DNA from 3 places in the Bacillus sp. FJAT-45350 genome. Region 2 is predicted to be linked to each of the others. Evidence: a T-box and tRNA genes for the amino acid it is inferred to sense, from the RefSeq annotation. Region 2 holds a T-box; the other regions hold tRNA genes.
The links. The T-box of region 2 lies ahead of pheS (phenylalanine--tRNA ligase subunit alpha). A T-box ahead of a tRNA ligase gene usually reads a tRNA of that ligase, here a tRNA-Phe.
Positions count from the first base shown of each region.

Region 1: it encodes a tRNA-Phe, which carries the amino acid that the T-box ahead of pheS (phenylalanine--tRNA ligase subunit alpha) is inferred to sense. The anticodon was not compared.
Region 3: it encodes a tRNA-Phe, which carries the amino acid that the T-box ahead of pheS (phenylalanine--tRNA ligase subunit alpha) is inferred to sense. The anticodon was not compared.

Region 1 is NZ_NISU01000001.1:2,723,369-2,729,511, reverse strand. Features, by position in the region: rRNA gene CD003_RS13725 (23S ribosomal RNA) at 1-1,034, shown strand, start outside; rRNA gene rrf (5S ribosomal RNA) at 1,188-1,303, shown strand; tRNA gene CD003_RS13715 (tRNA-Asn) at 1,313-1,387, shown strand; tRNA gene CD003_RS13710 (tRNA-Ser) at 1,391-1,484, shown strand; tRNA gene CD003_RS13705 (tRNA-Glu) at 1,506-1,580, shown strand; tRNA gene CD003_RS13700 (tRNA-Val) at 1,720-1,795, shown strand; tRNA gene CD003_RS13695 (tRNA-Met) at 1,815-1,891, shown strand; tRNA gene CD003_RS13690 (tRNA-Asp) at 1,988-2,064, shown strand; tRNA gene CD003_RS13685 (tRNA-Phe) at 2,087-2,162, shown strand; tRNA gene CD003_RS13680 (tRNA-Thr) at 2,170-2,245, shown strand; tRNA gene CD003_RS13675 (tRNA-Tyr) at 2,334-2,417, shown strand; tRNA gene CD003_RS13670 (tRNA-Trp) at 2,429-2,502, shown strand; tRNA gene CD003_RS13665 (tRNA-Gln) at 2,507-2,581, shown strand; tRNA gene CD003_RS13660 (tRNA-Gly) at 2,587-2,661, shown strand; tRNA gene CD003_RS13655 (tRNA-Cys) at 2,678-2,752, shown strand; tRNA gene CD003_RS13650 (tRNA-Leu) at 2,771-2,859, shown strand; tRNA gene CD003_RS13640 (tRNA-Leu) at 3,397-3,481, opposite strand; gene pdhA (pyruvate dehydrogenase (acetyl-transferring) E1 component subunit alpha) at 3,951-5,054, shown strand; gene CD003_RS13630 (alpha-ketoacid dehydrogenase subunit beta) at 5,055-6,050, shown strand.
Region 2 is NZ_NISU01000002.1:413,891-420,033, reverse strand. Features, by position in the region: gene rnhC (ribonuclease HIII) at 1-216, shown strand, start outside; gene CD003_RS18605 (hypothetical protein) at 274-669, opposite strand; gene pheT (phenylalanine--tRNA ligase subunit beta) at 682-3,108, opposite strand; gene pheS (phenylalanine--tRNA ligase subunit alpha) at 3,123-4,157, opposite strand; T-box leader at 4,393-4,621, opposite strand; gene CD003_RS18590 (TrmH family RNA methyltransferase) at 4,845-5,600, opposite strand; gene sspI (small acid-soluble spore protein SspI) at 6,008-6,143, shown strand, end outside.
Region 3 is NZ_NISU01000001.1:2,864,771-2,870,913, forward strand. Features, by position in the region: gene CD003_RS14330 (DUF421 domain-containing protein) at 1-159, shown strand, start outside; tRNA gene CD003_RS14335 (tRNA-Leu) at 402-486, opposite strand; tRNA gene CD003_RS14340 (tRNA-Lys) at 494-569, opposite strand; tRNA gene CD003_RS14345 (tRNA-Thr) at 747-819, opposite strand; tRNA gene CD003_RS14350 (tRNA-Val) at 826-901, opposite strand; tRNA gene CD003_RS14355 (tRNA-Glu) at 1,038-1,112, opposite strand; tRNA gene CD003_RS14360 (tRNA-Asn) at 1,118-1,192, opposite strand; tRNA gene CD003_RS14365 (tRNA-Ile) at 1,228-1,304, opposite strand; tRNA gene CD003_RS14370 (tRNA-Arg) at 1,314-1,390, opposite strand; tRNA gene CD003_RS14375 (tRNA-Leu) at 1,485-1,573, opposite strand; tRNA gene CD003_RS14380 (tRNA-Cys) at 1,596-1,669, opposite strand; tRNA gene CD003_RS14385 (tRNA-Gly) at 1,696-1,770, opposite strand; tRNA gene CD003_RS14390 (tRNA-Gln) at 1,778-1,852, opposite strand; tRNA gene CD003_RS14395 (tRNA-His) at 1,869-1,944, opposite strand; tRNA gene CD003_RS14400 (tRNA-Trp) at 1,963-2,036, opposite strand; tRNA gene CD003_RS14405 (tRNA-Tyr) at 2,048-2,131, opposite strand; tRNA gene CD003_RS14410 (tRNA-Phe) at 2,155-2,230, opposite strand; tRNA gene CD003_RS14415 (tRNA-Asp) at 2,253-2,329, opposite strand; tRNA gene CD003_RS14420 (tRNA-Met) at 2,426-2,502, opposite strand; tRNA gene CD003_RS14425 (tRNA-Ser) at 2,666-2,758, opposite strand; tRNA gene CD003_RS14430 (tRNA-Ala) at 2,789-2,864, opposite strand; rRNA gene rrf (5S ribosomal RNA) at 3,003-3,118, opposite strand; rRNA gene CD003_RS14440 (23S ribosomal RNA) at 3,272-6,143, opposite strand, start outside.

The sequences.
Region 1 (6,143 bases), on a different contig from region 2:
CTTCGGGAGAAGCTTTGAATTGAAGCCCCAGTAAACGGCGGCCGTAACTATAACGGTCCTAAGGTAGCGAAATTCCTTGTCGGGTAAGTTCCGACCCGCACGAATGGTGTAACGACTTGGATACTGTCTCAACGAGAGACCCGGTGAAATTATATTACCTGTGAAGATGCAGGTTACCCGCGACAGGACGGAAAGACCCCATGGAGCTTTACTGTAGCTTGATATTGGATTTTGGTACAGTTTGTACAGGATAGGTAGGAGCCTTGGAAACCGGAGCGCAAGCTTCGGTGGAGGCGTCGGTGGGATACTACCCTGACTGTATTGAAATTCTAACCTAGGACCGTGATCCGGTTCGGGGACAGTGTCAGGTGGGCAGTTTGACTGGGGCGGTCGCCTCCTAAACAGTAACGGAGGCGCCCAAAGGTTCCCTCAGAATGGTTGGAAATCATTCGTAGAGTGCAAAGGCATAAGGGAGCTTGACTGCGAGACCTACAAGTCGAGCAGGGACGAAAGTCGGGCTTAGTGATCCGGTGGTTCCGCATGGAAGGGCCATCGCTCAACGGATAAAAGCTACCCTGGGGATAACAGGCTTATCTCCCCCAAGAGTCCACATCGACGGGGAGGTTTGGCACCTCGATGTCGGCTCATCGCATCCTGGGGCTGAAGTAGGTCCCAAGGGTTGGGCTGTTCGCCCATTAAAGCGGTACGCGAGCTGGGTTCAGAACGTCGTGAGACAGTTCGGTCCCTATCCGTCGCGGGCGTAGGAAATTTGAGAGGAGCTGTCCTTAGTACGAGAGGACCGGGATGGACACACCGCTGGTGTACCAGTTGTTCCGCCAGGAGCATAGCTGGGTAGCTACGTGTGGACGGGATAAGTGCTGAAAGCATCTAAGCATGAAGCCCCCCTCAAGATGAGATTTCCCATTACGTTAAGTAAGTAAGACCCCTTAGAGATGATGAGGTTGATAGGTCTCGGGTGGAAGCATGGTGACATGTGGAGCTGAGAGATACTAATCGGTCGAGGGCTTATCCAATTTTCTAAGGTTGAAATGAATTCGACGACCTGCATATATAACACTATCTAGTTTTGAGAGAACAACTCTCAGTTGAAAGCAATTTCAGCGAAGAAATCTGCTCCTGCGGTTACTCGTCGCAAGTCTTGCGAGGAAGTATCACAGAGTGGTTGACTTAGTGATGATGGCGAAGAGGCCACACCCGTTCCCATGCCGAACACGGAAGTTAAGCTCTTCAGCGCCGATGGTAGTTGGGGGCTTCCCCCTGCGAGAGTAGGACGTTGCTAGGTTTATATTTTTCCACAGTAGCTCAGTGGTAGAGCAATCGGCTGTTAACCGATCGGTCGTAGGTTCGAGTCCTACCTGTGGAGCCAATTGGAGAGCTGTCCGAGTTGGCCGAAGGAGCACGATTGGAAATCGTGTAGGCGGTCAAAAGCCGTCTCGAGGGTTCGAATCCCTCGCTCTCCGCCAGGATTTACTATTAATTTAGATGGCCCGTTGGTCAAGCGGTTAAGACACCGCCCTTTCACGGCGGTAACACGGGTTCGAATCCCGTACGGGTCACCATATAAATATGGAGGATTAGCTCAGCTACGAGCATTACTTCATAGAATATTCTACGAGTTGTTTCGACGCATAGACAACTTGATTAAATTAGAAGAGGAAGAAACAGGGGTCTACTCTGATTTGACTTCATCAATACTTCGGAGGATTAGCTCAGCTGGGAGAGCACCTGCCTTACAAGCAGGGGGTCGGCGGTTCGATCCCGTCATCCTCCACCATATTTCATACTAATAACGACGCGGGGTGGAGCAGTCTGGTAGCTCGTCGGGCTCATAACCCGAAGGTCGGCGGTTCAAATCCGTCCCCCGCAACCAAAAACGTAAGCTTCCTGATTAAGCATCATTGTAGTTTTTTGCGACGAGTAACCGCAGGAGCAAATCCTACATCGTCGATTTCACTAAAATTTATCTGGTCCGGTAGTTCAGTTGGTTAGAATGCCTGCCTGTCACGCAGGAGGTCGCGGGTTCGAGTCCCGTCCGGACCGCCATTTAATTCTTTAATGCAGATATGGCTCAGTAGCTCAGTCGGTAGAGCAATGGACTGAAAATCCATGTGTCGGCGGTTCGATTCCGTCCTGAGCCACCATTTTATTGCCGGTGTAGCTCAACTGGTAGAGCAACTGACTTGTAATCAGTAGGTTGGGGGTTCAAGTCCTCTTGCCGGCACCACTATAAATAAAAAAGAAGAATTATAATTAATTATCACTTTTTCTAATCTGGATTCATATGGTATAATATATAATGTATTTTTAATTATGGAGGGGTAGCGAAGTGGCTAAACGCGGCGGACTGTAAATCCGCTCCTTAGGGTTCGGCGGTTCGAATCCGTCCCCCTCCACCATTTAACTCAATAGGGGCATAGTTTAAAGGTAGAACAGAGGTCTCCAAAACCTCCGGTGTGGGTTCAATTCCTACTGCCCCTGCCAATATTGGGCTATAGCCAAGCGGTAAGGCAACGGACTTTGACTCCGTCATGCGCTGGTTCGAATCCAGCTAGCCCAGCCATATAAGCGGAAGTAGTTCAGTGGTAGAACACCACCTTGCCAAGGTGGGGGTCGCGAGTTCGAATCTCGTCTTCCGCTCCAATTTTTAAAATAAGAAGGCGGCATAGCCAAGTGGTAAGGCACGGGTCTGCAAAACCCTTATCCCCCGGTTCGAATCCGGGTGCCGCCTCCATATACATAATTAGTCCTAGCCGGGGTGGTGGAATTGGCAGACACACAGGACTTAAAATCCTGCGGTAGGTGACTATCGTGCCGGTTCAAGTCCGGCCCTCGGTACCATTTATTTACATAAAAGACAAAGACAATATCTCTTAATGAGTTGTCTTTTTTTTGTGGTCAAAAATTTATCAAATCATATTACTTTTGTTGATATGGAAGAATAGATAGTAGTTTTTTAAAGTTAAGTAATGTACCATTTGTCGAAGAACAGCAAAAAGTACTCTAATAAATTTAATACGATAAAGGTTGGATTAATAAATGTACAATTTATTTCGTAAGTACACATTTTGGTTTTTATTTCTACCGATTTCTATTGTAGTAATATTCGAAAGAATTGTTGTAGTATGGTTTTATAGACAACATCGAGTTGTGGGACATTCGATGTTTGACCCTTATTGGTTTGATTTCCTTGTTTTACATTACACACCTGCTTTGATTTTCATAACTGCAATGTTTTCCTATGTTATTACAACTTTAGTAAATAGAAAGTAAAATGGTAACTACTAATATAGACAGTTTGGTAAATTATAAACCAAAAAACGCCTTTCTACATATGTAGAAAGGCGTTGTATATGCTATTGTAGTTATGTATAAAAATGGTACCGGTAGTCGGGGTCGAACCGACACTCCAGAAGGAACACGATTTTGAGTCGTGCGCGTCTGCCAATTCCGCCATACCGGCATATTTAAACTAACAAAATTAATAATATCAGTTTCTTCAATAAGTGTCAATGTAATTTAAAACCGACCATTACATTTTAAAATAGTAGCTATAAAAAAAGAGCACCCTACCTTCGAGGTGACTTGCACCTACCCGATAAACCACTCATGCCTATGTATAGTTTAACTCTTCTGAGGATATCAGTCAATAAATTTTCAAGGATACTTAAGTAGTACTGCATATTTTAAAGGTGAACAGTTATATAGTTATGACTATATAGTAAGAGGGAAGTACTTACCATCGATGTGAGTGCTTTTTTTGTCGAAATTCTCTAATTCATAAAACGGGTTATCTACCCACTGCGCTAGTTTACTACCTAAAAGTTTAAAAGCTTTAAATTAGGTATTTGCGAGAATTTTTTATTTGTATTACTATTTGTAATCACAAGGTTTTGAAAATTCTTTCTTTTGATTACGAAGGGGTGTTTGAATTGACTGAAACAAAAATTCGACCGGCTACAAATAGTACAGATTATAATACTCAATTTCCTATCATTCAAGTTATTGATAATCAAGGTAAGTTTGTCACAGATTTATATAAAAGCGCTATCTCTGAGGAGTTAGTTAAAAAGTTCTACCGTCAGTTAGTTTGTATGAGAATATTCGATCGGAAAGCAAAAAGTCTTCAGCGTCAGGGACGTCTTGGTACATATCCTCCATTTGAAGGGCAAGAGGCAGCTCAGGTTGGTAGTGCCTATGCATTAGATGAAAATGATTGGATGTTTCCTACCTATAGAGACCATGCTGCAAGTATTACATTTGGAAACTCTTATTCTATTTTATCTTCATGGAATGGAAGAGTAGAGGGGAATGTACCACCTAAAGGAAAGAAGATTTTACCTCCATCTGTTCCGATTGCGACTCAATTACCATTAGCAACAGGTGCGGCAATGGCAGCGAAGAAACGAGGTACTGGTCAAGTAGCTATTTCTTACTTTGGTGATGGAGCTACATCTGAAGGTGATTTCCATGAAGGGTTAAATTTCGCTAGTGTCTTTAAAGCACCTGTTGTATTTTTTAATCAGAACAATAATTATGCTATTTCACTGCCAATCTGGAAGCAAATGAATTCAAGTACGATTGCACAAAAGTCAGTTGCTTATGAAATTCCTGGTGTTCGAATTGATGGTAATGATATCTTTGCTGTTTATTTTGAAACGAAGAAGGCAGTGGAGCGTGCTCGTAATGGTGAGGGTCCAACTCTTATTGAAGCGATGACTTGGAGATATGGTGCGCATACAACGGCAGATGACCCTAGTAAATATCGTGACCAGGATGAAAGTGAAAAGCGGAGAGAAAATGACCCAATTACACGCCTAGAATTATTCATGAAAGAGTACGGGTACTGGGAAGAAGCTTACGCACAACAAGTACAAGATGAATCGACAAAAGAAGTGGACGCTGCGGTTAAAGAAATGGAAACGATGCCACCACCTGATATAAATCATATCTATGATTATATGTTTGAAGAGTCTACTTGGACTATCAAAGAGCAAAAGGAACAGTACTTAAAGCATTTGCGAGGTGAAGTATAAATGGTAACGATGGCAAAGACGAAACAGCTAACATTTATTCAAGCAATTACAGATGGTATGCGTGTAATGCTTCAAGAACAGGAAGAAGTAATCATTTTAGGTGAAGATGTTGGACAGAATGGGGGCGTATTTCGTGCAACTGATGGACTTCAAGCAGAGTTTGGTGAGGAGCGAGTATTTGATACGCCATTAAGTGAAGCAGGCATTATTGGTACATCGATCGGAATGGCGATGAATGGAATGAAGCCAATTGCTGAAATACAATTTGCTGGCTTTATTTATCCTGCCTACGAACAAATAATGACTCATGCAACACGTATGCGTTATCGTTCATTAGGAGAATTTACAGTTCCTATGGTAATTCGTGCCCCTTATGGAGCTGGTGTACGTGCTCCGGAAATTCACTCTGATAGTGTGGAGGCTTTATTTACTCATATGCCGGGAATTAAAGTTGTTTGTCCATCAACTCCCCATGATGCAAAGGGTTTATTAATTTCAGCGATTGAAGACCCTGACCCGGTATTGTTTTTAGAAGCACTTCATTCTTATCGTTCAGTACGTGGGGATGTTCCAGAAGGGAAGTATACTATTGAAATTGGAAAAGGAGAAAAAGTAAAAGAAGGCGAAGATGTAACTATTATCGCATGGGGTGCGATGATGCCAATTGCGATAAAAGCTGCCGAAGAGGCGGAAAAAGGTGGAGTATCTTGCGATGTAATCGATTTACGTACATTGTACCCAATTGATAAAGACATAATTGCAGAATCAGTTCAAAAAACAGGACGCTGTGTTATCGTTCATGAGGCACAGTCAACGGGTGGCCTTGGAAACGATATTGTATCTATTATCAATGACACGTCATTCTTATATATGAAAGCACCAGTAGAGCGGGTAACTGGGGCAGATGTTCATGTACCTTTTTGGGCATTAGAGAAACATTATATACCGACAGCTGCTCGTATCCAAAAAGGAATTCAAAAGGTTGTTCATTTTTAAATTTTTAAATAAATTTTGTTTAAAAGTAAGAGTTTCAGGATATTGCTGAGGCTCTTTTTTATTTAAAATAACCTATAAATGGTAATATAATTA
Region 2 (6,143 bases):
TCTGTTGCGGCAGCCTCAATTATTGCAAGATACGCCTTTTTAATGGAATGGGATAAGCTAAGTCAATTAGCAGGCGTTCAACTTCCAAAAGGAGCTGGCTCGAAAGTTGATGATGTAGCAGCACTATTAATAAAGCAGCATGGAATTGACTTCGTTAAGAAACTAACAAAATTCCACTTTGCCAATACGGAAAAAGCAAAGAAACTTGCTAGATAATGCATGAAAGGGACTGAAAAAGTGAATACCACACTTTTTCAGTCCCCTCGATTGTACTCACTCTGGGTTTTGATTTTGATTAAATAATTGTACCCACTCTTTTTTGTTATTTACATATTGGATTTGCTCAAAGCTAAAATCATCCTCAGAACTAGCTAACACATTATCTCGAAATTGTTTACTAGCCAATACGCTTGGCATAATTTCATTATGGTGCTTACTTGCTACCGTACAACTAATTCTATCATCTTCACATAGAGGACAAGTTTGTTGCTCCAGTAAACTTGTTAATTCATGTGGAATCATTTTCGTACAAATCCATGTCTGTGTTTCCTTCACATATAATAAATCCGTCATATAACCAAAAGATTTATTATTAAGTTCAAACACAATACTCCAAACAAGTGGCTGAACTTCTTTCATTTGACGTATATTGCTTACTTGAAACGTCATTATCTCCCACCGTTAGGCACGTAAAGTCGCACCAATTGTTTCTTGTAATTGCGTTAGTACTTGTTCATGAACTTTCGTCACTTCTTCATCTGTTAGTGTTTTCTCTGGGTCAAAATATGTTAAAGAAAATGCAAGGGATTTCTTCCCTGCTTCCATATGCTCTCCTTGATACAAATCAAACAGGTGAACATTCTTAAGTAATTCTCCTCCTGCTTTTACAATAACTTCTTGAACTGCTCCTGCCTGAACATCTTCGTTCACAACTAGTGCAATATCTCTAGTAATTGCTGGATGGCGTGGTATTGCTTGATAGAAAACATCACTAACTTCATACCCTAGTAATACCTCTAAATCCAATTGGAACACATACGTTTCATTTAGGTCATTATCTTTTTCAACAGTTGGATGGAGCTGACCGATGTATCCAATTTCTTTCCCAGCTAGTAATACAACGGCTGCTCTTCCAGGATGCATACCTATTTTGTTCCCTTGTTGATAAGTAATAACATCCGTTAATCCTAATTCAGCGAACAGGCCTTCTAATACTCCTTTAGCTACATAGAAGTCAACTGCTTTCTTTTCACCTTGCCACGCATGCTGTAACCATTGTCCTGTGAACAGACCAGCTACCATTTCTTTTTCAGTCGGTTGCTTTGTAATTTGATCTTCCTCTGATAAGAAGATTGAACCTACTTCATAAGCAAAAACATCAGCCACTTTACGATTTATGTTATGCGTCGCTAAATCCAGAAGATGTGGAATTAGACTAGTACGAAGTGTACTTCTATCCTCACTCATAGGCATTGAAAGTTGTACAGGGTTTATATTCGTTTGCTCATCACCAAATCCCTTTGCCTTTTCAGGGCTCGTTAGTGAATAAGTAACCGTTTGAGCTAGTCCAGCTTTTTCTAAATAACGACGTACTTTGCGTCGTTTGGCTTGATATGGTGTTAACGCACCAGGTGTTGTTAAACCAATAGGTAATGTTGTAGGGATTGCATCATATCCATACAGTCTAGCTACCTCTTCAATGACATCCTCTTCGATACGAATATCAGCTCTTCTAGTTGGTGCTGTAATCTCAAATTGATTTCCGTCTTGTTTATATGAGAATTGTAGACGCTCAATGATTGAAGCAACTTCCGAACCATCAATCGCTGTACCAAGCACTTGGTTAATACGTTCTACTGAAATTGATACTACGTTTTCTTGTATATCTATTGTTTTATGCTCAACGATACCATCAACAACAGTACCACCAGCTAATTCAACAATTAGAGATGCTGCACGTTCTGCTGCTTCTGAAGCACGTTTAGGATCAACACCTTTTTCATAACGAAGACTAGCTTCACTTCTTAACCCTAAATCTCTTGAAGCTATCCGTACTCTTGTCCCTTCGAAATAAGCTGCCTCTAACAAAATAGTTGTAGTATCATCATTTACTTCTGAGCTTGCTCCACCCATAACACCAGCAACTGCTACAGGTTCTTTACCATTTGTAATAACAAGATGCTCTGAAGAAAGCTTTCTTGTTACGTCATCTAATGTAACAACCTCTTCCCCTTCAGTTGCCCGGCGTACTAGTACTTCCTTCGAACCAAAACGGTCGTAGTCAAAGGCATGAAGAGGTTGTCCGTATTCAAGTAGTACATAGTTTGTTACGTCAACAACATTGCTAATTGGACGAATTCCAGCTGCCATTAGACGATTTTGTAGCCATAATGGTGATGGACCTATTTTTACCCCTTTAATCATTTTTGCTCCATAGTATGGGTTGTCCTCTGTCGCTTCTACTTTTACAGATACATAATCAGATGCTGTTTCACTAGAAGTTTCCGTTTGGATTTGTGGAAGCTTCACATCTTGTCCAAGAAGGGCAGCTACCTCATAAGCAACACCCATCATATTTAAGCAGTCTGCACGGTTTGGTGTTAAATCTAACTCTAGTACTTCATCGTTAAGCCCTAATAGTTCTAGAGCATCTGTTCCTACTTCTGCATCAGTTGGAAAAACATAAATCCCTTCAGAGTATTCCTTCGCTACAAGCTTACCTTCAATTCCTAACTCTTGTAGTGAACAGATCATTCCATGAGATGCTTCACCACGAAGCTTAGCTTTTTTAATTTTAAAATTACCAGGTAATACTGCTCCAACTTTCGCCACTGCTACCTTCTGTCCTGCTCCAACATTCTTCGCACCACAGATAATTTGAACTGGCTCTTCTTCACCAATATCCACCTTACAAACATTTAATTTATCTGCATTTGGATGTTGATTACATTCTAGAATATGTCCAACAACTACACCTGTAATTCCTTTATTTAAGTTATGGATGATATCTACCTCGATACCACCTCGTGTTAATTTTTCTGCGATATCATTAGCAGTTAAACCTTTTAAATCTACGTACTCTTGTAACCAGCGGTATGATACTAACATGAACTCTTCCTCCTTTACGCTCGTTTAAATTGATTTAAGAATCGGAAATCGTTTGTATAGAAATGACGAATATCATCTACTCCGTATTTAAGCATTGCTAGACGTTCTACACCCATTCCAAATGCAAATCCACTGTATTTCTTCGGATCAAATCCACCCATTTCAAGAACTCGAGGATGAACCATTCCTGCTCCTAATACTTCGATCCAGCCTGATTGCTTACAAACTCGACATCCTTCTCCCTCACACATAACACATGTTAAATCAACCTCTACAGACGGCTCTGTGAATGGAAAGAAGCTTGGACGTAGGCGAATTTTTTGATTTGGACCAAAGAATTTTTTTGCAAATGTCTCCAAAATTCCTTTTAAATCACTCATTCTTACGTTTTCGTCTATGTAAAGACCTTCAATTTGCATAAATTGATGTGAATGTGTTGCATCATCATCATCACGACGGAATACTTTTCCGGGACAAATAATTTTTACTGGACCTTGGCCTTTATACTTCTCCATAGTTCTTGCTTGTACTGGTGATGTATGTGTACGGAGTAATAACTCATTTGTAATATAAAACGAATCCTGCATATCACGTGCTGGATGATCCTTAGGTAGATTTAATGCTTCAAAATTATAATAATCTGTCTCTACTTCAGGGCCTTCTGCTACTGTAAAGCCCATTCCAATGAATACATCCTCCAAGTGTTCTACAACACTAGTTAACGGATGACGGCTTCCTAGTTGAACTGGACGTCCTGGAAGAGTTACATCAATACTTTCTTCAGCTAGCTTACGCTCCACTTCAGCCCTCTCAAGCACTATTTCCTTTGCTTCAAGACTTACTGTAATTGCCTCACGAACATCATTTGCGATTTGCCCTACTACTGGACGTTCTTCAGCAGAAAGCTTCCCCATACCACGAAGTACTTCAGTAATCGGACCCTTTTTACCTAAATAAGCAACGCGAACATCTTGTATTGCCTTCAAGTCTGATGCTTTTTCAACTTTTGCTAAAGCTTCATTTTTCAACTCGTTTAAACGCTCTTGCATCTTCAAATCCCTCCAGTTTTAAAATTAATAATGAATTATGAGTTATAGATATTAATTATGAATTACGAGTTATGAGTTATAAATTGATGGAAGGTGCTATATTTAAGTTCTTCTCGCTGTTCACTTTTTTCCATTTAATTCATCACTCATTATTCAGCACTTAGCAAAGTACTAGCTCATTTAATTCATCACTTATCATTCATAACTCAGTATTACAAAAAGAGCCTTCTTCCCAGAAAGGGACGAAGACTCGCGGTACCACCCTAATTAGCAACAGATCTGTTGCTCACTCGTGTATTGATAACGGCTTTATTGCCGGTTCATCCTTAATAAGGAAATCCTTATTATCCGGTGACAGCTCCAGAGTGAATTCATCTGCTCCTACTATAGAAATGCTTTCAATCTAAGACATTTCCTCCCTACATAGCGGTATTCAGGCTACTACTCTCTTTCATCGCTTCAAATTCTTTTTAGTTATAGTTTACTCAAAAAGGGAAAAACGACCTTTTTCAACAAACAAATTCTATTATAGAAAAAAAAACTAATCAGTGCAAGTGTATCAAGTTTGATTACGCTAACTAATTGGATGTTTAAAGTAAAGCTCCAAGGTTGAGTGGAGTAATTACAATGTCTCTGCTCATTACTTCATTTGAACAATAAAGTAATGAGCACATTATAGTTCAAACTCTATCCGCGCAAATAGTAAAGTAAGATTCCTGTTGCTACTGCCACATTTAATGATTCTGCCTTACCATAAATCGGGATGTAAATGTTCTGGTCAGTTTGCTGTAATATATCTTGCTTCACTCCTTCACCTTCATTACCAACAATTAAAGCAAAATGTTCTTGTGGTTGAATCGCTGTATAAGTGCTTGCTTCTGTAAGAGATGTGCCAAAGACAGGGACCTTATTTGATTTAAACGACGTAATCCATTCCGTCAAATTCCCTTTTACAATTGGTAAATGAAAAAGGGAACCTTGAGTCGCTCTTATTACTTTACTATTATAAACATCAACTGAACCCTCACCTAGAATTACTGCGCTAATACCGGCGCTATCTGCGGTACGAATCATCGTACCGACATTCCCTGGATCCTGTACCCCATCTAATAAGAGAAATTTACCTTCTTCCGTTCCAATTTCTGTACTTTTCAATTGGTGACAGATCGCAATATAGCCTTGTGGTGTTTCTGTTTCAGATATTTCTTTAAACACTCTTTCTGTAACTTGTATGACTGACTTAGAATCTATTTGCCATTCGTTAGGAATTTCAACTGATTCCTCGACGATTAACTCTTTGAGCTTCACCTCTGACTTGAGGACTTCTTCGACAAGATGCAGGCCTTCTACAATAAACAAGCCTTCCTTGTCACGACCTTTTTTAGAGTGAAGCTTTTTCCATACCTTCACTTTAGGGTTTTGTACTGATTCAATTCGATTCATATGGTTCTCCTTCTTACGGTCCATTTACTTTCAAATAGTTAAGTCATGAAAAGGTAAAGTTCGACCTTTTCATCTTACCCATGTTTCTTGCAATGGCTTCTCTCGTTGCGCGCCGTTATAAGAAGACCACTTAAAACGGACTTAAAACATGCAACGGTTCCGCTCATTGCCTAGTTAAGTCATGAAAAGGTAAAGTTCGACCTTTTCATGACTTAACTAGTATACTAACGTTTTTTCACAATTGCACCAGTTCTAATCATATATACATGTATTTTTTTCTTTTTATTTAGTAAAAGGTGTAATGTTCTTACATAAAATGTCCTTCTACTCTACATACTATTAGTACAAGGGATGGATATAACTTCGTTCATCACCTATACATAAGTAGTGAAAGAGAGGTGTTAAGAATGAGTTTCAACCTTCGTGGTGCTGTCTTATCAAATGTTGCTGGGAGTAACGAGCAACAGGTCGAGTCAACTATTGTAGATGCTGTTCAGAGTGGTGAAGAAAAAATGTTACCCGGATTAGGGGTATTATTCGAAG
Region 3 (6,143 bases), on a different contig from region 2:
GCTACTAAACAAGACATCCAAACACTAATTAATTATGTCCATATGAAAATTCCAGCTGGTGCCAAGCCTCCATCGATCGTCCAGCCCTCACAAGAAGATTTATTTATCGAAGTCCAACAGAAAAAAGACGCAAAACCTCATAAGGAATTTCTAGAATAAAAAAGTGTGTTTGAAAATGGAACGAACCTCTTTTTAAACACACTCCTTCTCATTTTTTCAATAATCTGCTTCTTGTCCCAATTACCATAAATATAATATAAAGCTAGTATTCCAGCTGATATAGCCATCATTGACAAGCCAGATGGAAGACCTAATTTAATAGTGCCCTTAGCTACTTCTTATTAAACAACAAAAAAACTGCTACAATAAGCAGTTTACATTATGTATCATAATTAGTTATATGGTGCGGGTGAAGGGACTTGAACCCCCACGTCATAAGACACTAGATCCTAAGTCTAGCGCGTCTGCCAATTCCGCCACACCCGCATTGAAATGGTGAGCCATGAAGGATTCGAACCTTCGACCCTCTGATTAAAAGTCAGATGCTCTACCAACTGAGCTAATGGCTCTTGAAGTTTAAACTGTAAGTAGTTCATGATGTTTACGGACGATGTTTCGCTCCGCAGCTTTTCTGTCTCTTCCTCTACTAGAGAAATGCTTCTATGTTTATCCGTCGAGACAACTCGTAAAATATTCTGAGAGGATTTGCTCGTAACTGAGCTAATGGCTCTTGAATCTAAAAAGAATGCCGGCAAGAGGACTTGAACCCCCAACCTACTGATTACAAGTCAGTTGCTCTACCAGTTGAGCTACACCGGCGTACTATGGTGGAGGATGACGGGATCGAACCGCCGACCCCCTGCTTGTAAGGCAGGTGCTCTCCCAGCTGAGCTAATCCTCCGAAGTATTGATGAAGTGAATCAGAGTAGATCCCTGTTTCTTTCTCTTCTAGTTTAACCAAGTTGTCTATGCGTCGAAACAACTCGTAAGATATTCCATGAAGTATTGCTCGTAGCTGAGCTAATCCTCCATATTTATGGTGACCCGTACGGGATTCGAACCCGTGTTACCGCCGTGAAAGGGCGGTGTCTTAACCGCTTGACCAACGGGCCATAAATGGCTCCACAGGTAGGACTCGAACCTACGACCGATCGGTTAACAGCCGATTGCTCTACCACTGAGCTACTGTGGAATACTAATACTTGTCCTATTTACTACCTGAATAAATGGTGGGCCTAAGTGGACTCGAACCACCGACCTCACGCTTATCAGGCGTGCGCTCTAACCAGCTGAGCTATAGGCCCATTTTAAAATGGTGCGCCCTGAGAGATTCGAACTCCCGACCTCTTGATTCGTAGTCAAGCACTCTATCCAGCTGAGCTAAGGGCGCAAATGATATTATAGCTTACTTAATGAAGTAAATCATGCTCCTGCGATTACTCGTCGCAAGCTAGCAACGAAGTAAACCAAGAGTAATAAGCTTTTGGTGCCGAGGGCCGGACTTGAACCGGCACGATAGTCACCTACCGCAGGATTTTAAGTCCTGTGTGTCTGCCAATTCCACCACCCCGGCAGGCAGTATAAAAGATAATGCTTGGAGGCGGCACCCGGATTTGAACCGGGGATAAGGGTTTTGCAGACCCGTGCCTTACCACTTGGCTATGCCGCCAAGAACTACATTATACTTTGTTTCTCTGGAGCGGAAGACGAGATTCGAACTCGCGACCCCCACCTTGGCAAGGTGGTGTTCTACCACTGAACTACTTCCGCTTATAAATGGCTGGGCTAGCTGGATTCGAACCAGCGCATGACGGAGTCAAAGTCCGTTGCCTTACCGCTTGGCTATAGCCCAATACTAGTTATTTAAATGGGGCGACTGATGGGAATCGAACCCACGAATGCCGGAGCCACAATCCGGTGCGTTAACCACTTCGCCACAACCGCCATAATTACATATATTATTGGCAGGGGCAGTAGGAATCGAACCCACACCGGAGGTTTTGGAGACCTCTGTTCTACCGTTAAACTATGCCCCTATTGAGTTAAATGGTGGAGGGGGACGGATTCGAACCGCCGAACCCTAAGGAGCGGATTTACAGTCCGCCGCGTTTAGCCACTTCGCTACCCCTCCATCATAAAAAAAGACAGAAAAAATGGTGGCTCAGGACGGAATCGAACCGCCGACACATGGATTTTCAGTCCATTGCTCTACCGACTGAGCTACTGAGCCATATCTGTATTAAAGAATTAAATGGCGGTCCGGACGGGACTCGAACCCGCGACCTCCTGCGTGACAGGCAGGCATTCTAACCAACTGAACTACCGGACCAGATAAATTTTAGTGAAATCGACGATGTAGGATTTGCTCCTGCGGTTACTCGTCGCAAAAAACTACAATGATGCTTAATCAGGAAGCTTACGTTTTTGGTTGCGGGGGACGGATTTGAACCGTCGACCTTCGGGTTATGAGCCCGACGAGCTACCAGACTGCTCCACCCCGCGTCGATATTATAGAGTACGGATGATGTAAATATCCGTAGCATTAACTGTTTCTTCCTCTACAAGCTAACTCATAGAAATTAATGCGTCGAAACAACTCATAGATATTTCATAGAAGTATCGTTCGTTGCTCCATCCCGCGTTAATAATAATTAAAAGATAAATGTGGCGGAGGAAGAGGGATTCGAACCCCCGCGCGGTTTAACCCGCCTGTCGGTTTTCAAGACCGATCCCTTCAGCCGGACTTGGGTATTCCTCCGCATTGTTAGATTGTACTAACGTATATAATTGGTGGAGCCTAGCGGGATCGAACCGCTGACCTCCTGCGTGCAAGGCAGGCGCTCTCCCAGCTGAGCTAAGGCCCCGATGTATTATTGATGATTAACCTTTGTAGACCCTGTTTCTTCCTCTGCAAGCAAGGCTTCGAAATTAATCCGTCGAAACAACTCGTAGCTTTACAGAAGAAGATTTGCTCGTAGCTGAGCTAAGGCCCCAAAATATAAACCTAGCAACGTCCTACTCTCGCAGGGGGAAGCCCCCAACTACCATCGGCGCTGAAGAGCTTAACTTCCGTGTTCGGCATGGGAACGGGTGTGGCCTCTTCGCCATCATCACTAAGTCAACCACTCTGTGATACTTCCTCGCAAGACTTGCGACGAGTAACCGCAGGAGCAGATTTCTTCGCTGAAATTGCTTTCAGCTGAGAGTTGTTCTCTCAAAACTAGATAGTGTTATATATGCAGGTCGTCGAATTCATTTCAACCTTAGAAAATTGGATAAGCCCTCGACCGATTAGTATCTCTCAGCTCCACATGTCACCATGCTTCCACCCGAGACCTATCAACCTCATCATCTCTAAGGGGTCTTACTTACTTAACGTAATGGGAAATCTCATCTTGAGGGGGGCTTCATGCTTAGATGCTTTCAGCACTTATCCCGTCCACACGTAGCTACCCAGCTATGCTCCTGGCGGAACAACTGGTACACCAGCGGTGTGTCCATCCCGGTCCTCTCGTACTAAGGACAGCTCCTCTCAAATTTCCTACGCCCGCGACGGATAGGGACCGAACTGTCTCACGACGTTCTGAACCCAGCTCGCGTACCGCTTTAATGGGCGAACAGCCCAACCCTTGGGACCTACTTCAGCCCCAGGATGCGATGAGCCGACATCGAGGTGCCAAACCTCCCCGTCGATGTGGACTCTTGGGGGAGATAAGCCTGTTATCCCCAGGGTAGCTTTTATCCGTTGAGCGATGGCCCTTCCATGCGGAACCACCGGATCACTAAGCCCGACTTTCGTCCCTGCTCGACTTGTAGGTCTCGCAGTCAAGCTCCCTTATGCCTTTGCACTCTACGAATGATTTCCAACCATTCTGAGGGAACCTTTGGGCGCCTCCGTTACTGTTTAGGAGGCGACCGCCCCAGTCAAACTGCCCACCTGACACTGTCCCCGAACCGGATCACGGTCCTAGGTTAGAATTTCAATACAGTCAGGGTAGTATCCCACCGACGCCTCCACCGAAGCTTGCGCTCCGGTTTCCAAGGCTCCTACCTATCCTGTACAAACTGTACCAAAATCCAATATCAAGCTACAGTAAAGCTCCATGGGGTCTTTCCGTCCTGTCGCGGGTAACCTGCATCTTCACAGGTAATATAATTTCACCGGGTCTCTCGTTGAGACAGTATCCAAGTCGTTACACCATTCGTGCGGGTCGGAACTTACCCGACAAGGAATTTCGCTACCTTAGGACCGTTATAGTTACGGCCGCCGTTTACTGGGGCTTCAATTCAAAGCTTCTCCCGAAGGATAACCTCTCCTCTTAACCTTCCAGCACCGGGCAGGTGTCAGCCCCTATACTTCGCCTTGCGGCTTCGCAGAGACCTGTGTTTTTGCTAAACAGTCGCTTGGATCTTTTCACTGCGGCTCTCTCGGGCTTGCACCCTAACAGAGCACCCCTTCTCCCGAAGTTACGGGGTCATTTTGCCGAGTTCCTTAACGAGAGTTCTCCCGAGCGTCTTAGAATTCTCTTCTCGCCTACCTGTGTCGGTTTGCGGTACGGGCACCTCTCACCTCGCTAGAGGCTTTTCTTGGCAGTGGAGGATCAGGAACTTCGCTACTATTATTTCGCTCGCCATCACAGCTCAGCCTTTACGATAAGCGGATTTTCCTACTTACCAGCCTAACTGCTTGGACGCACATATCCATCAGTGCGCTTACCCTACCTTACTGCGTCCCCCCATTACTCAAACGGTGAGGAGGTGGTACAGGAATATCAACCTGTTGTCCATCGCCTACGCCTTTCGGCCTCGGCTTAGGTCCCGACTTACCCTGAGCGGACGAGCCTTCCTCAGGAAACCTTGGGCTTTCGACGGAGGGGATTCTCACCCCTCTTTTCGCTACTCATACCGGCATTCTCACTTCTAAGCGCTCCACCAGTCCTCTCGGTCTGACTTCGCAGCACTTAGAACGCTCCCCTACCACTGACACCTAAGGTGTCAATCCATAGCTTCGGTGATACGTTTAGCCCCGGTACATTTTCGGCGCAGAGTCACTCGACCAGTGAGCTATTACGCACTCTTTAAATGGTGGCTGCTTCTAAGCCAACATCCTGGTTGTCTGTGCAACTCCACATCCTTTTCCACTTAACGTATACTTTGGGACCTTAGCTGATGGTCTGGGCTGTTTCCCTCTTGACTACGGATCTTAGCACTCGCAGTCTGACTCCCGAGGATAAGTATTTGGCATTCGGAGTTTGACTGAATTCGGTAATCCTGTGGGGACCCCTAGTCCAATCAGTGCTCTACCTCCAATACTCTCACCTCGAGGCTAGCCCTAAAGCTATTTCGGGGAGAACCAGCTATCTCCGAGTTCGATTGGCATTTCACCCCTACCCACACCTCATCCCCGCATTTTTCAACATGCGTGGGTTCGGGCCTCCATTCAGTGTTACCTGAACTTCACCCTGGACATGGGTAGATCACACGGTTTCGGGTCTACGACGGCGTACTGTAATCGCCCTATTCAGACTCGCTTTCGCTACGGCTCCGCATTATCTGCTTAACCTTGCACGACATCGTAACTCGCCGGTTCATTCTACAAAAGGCACGCCATCACCCGTAAATGGGCTCTGACTACTTGTAGGCACACGGTTTCAGGATCTGTTTCACTCCCCTCCCGGGGTGCTTTTCACCTTTCCCTCACGGTACTGGTTCACTATCGGTCACTAGGGAGTATTTAGCCTTGGGAGATGGTCCTCCCAGATTCCGACGGGGTTTCACGTGTCCCGCCGTACTCAGGATCCACTCTGGAGGAAACGAAGTTTCGACTACAGGGCTGTTACCTTGTTTCGCGGACCTTTCCAGGTCGCTTCATCTACTTCGTTTCTTTCTTACTCCGTATAGAGTGTCCTACAACCCCAAGAGGCAAGCCTCTTGGTTTGGGCTATATTCCGTTTCGCTCGCCGCTACTCAGGAAATCGCATTTGCTTTCTCTTCCTCTGGGTACTTAGATGTTTCAGTTCCCCAGGTCTACCTCCACATACCCTATGTATTCAGGTATGGGTACCATCCCATTACGGATGGTGGGTTCCCCCATTCGGAAATCTCCGGATCAAAGCTTACTTACAGCTCCCCGAAGCATATCG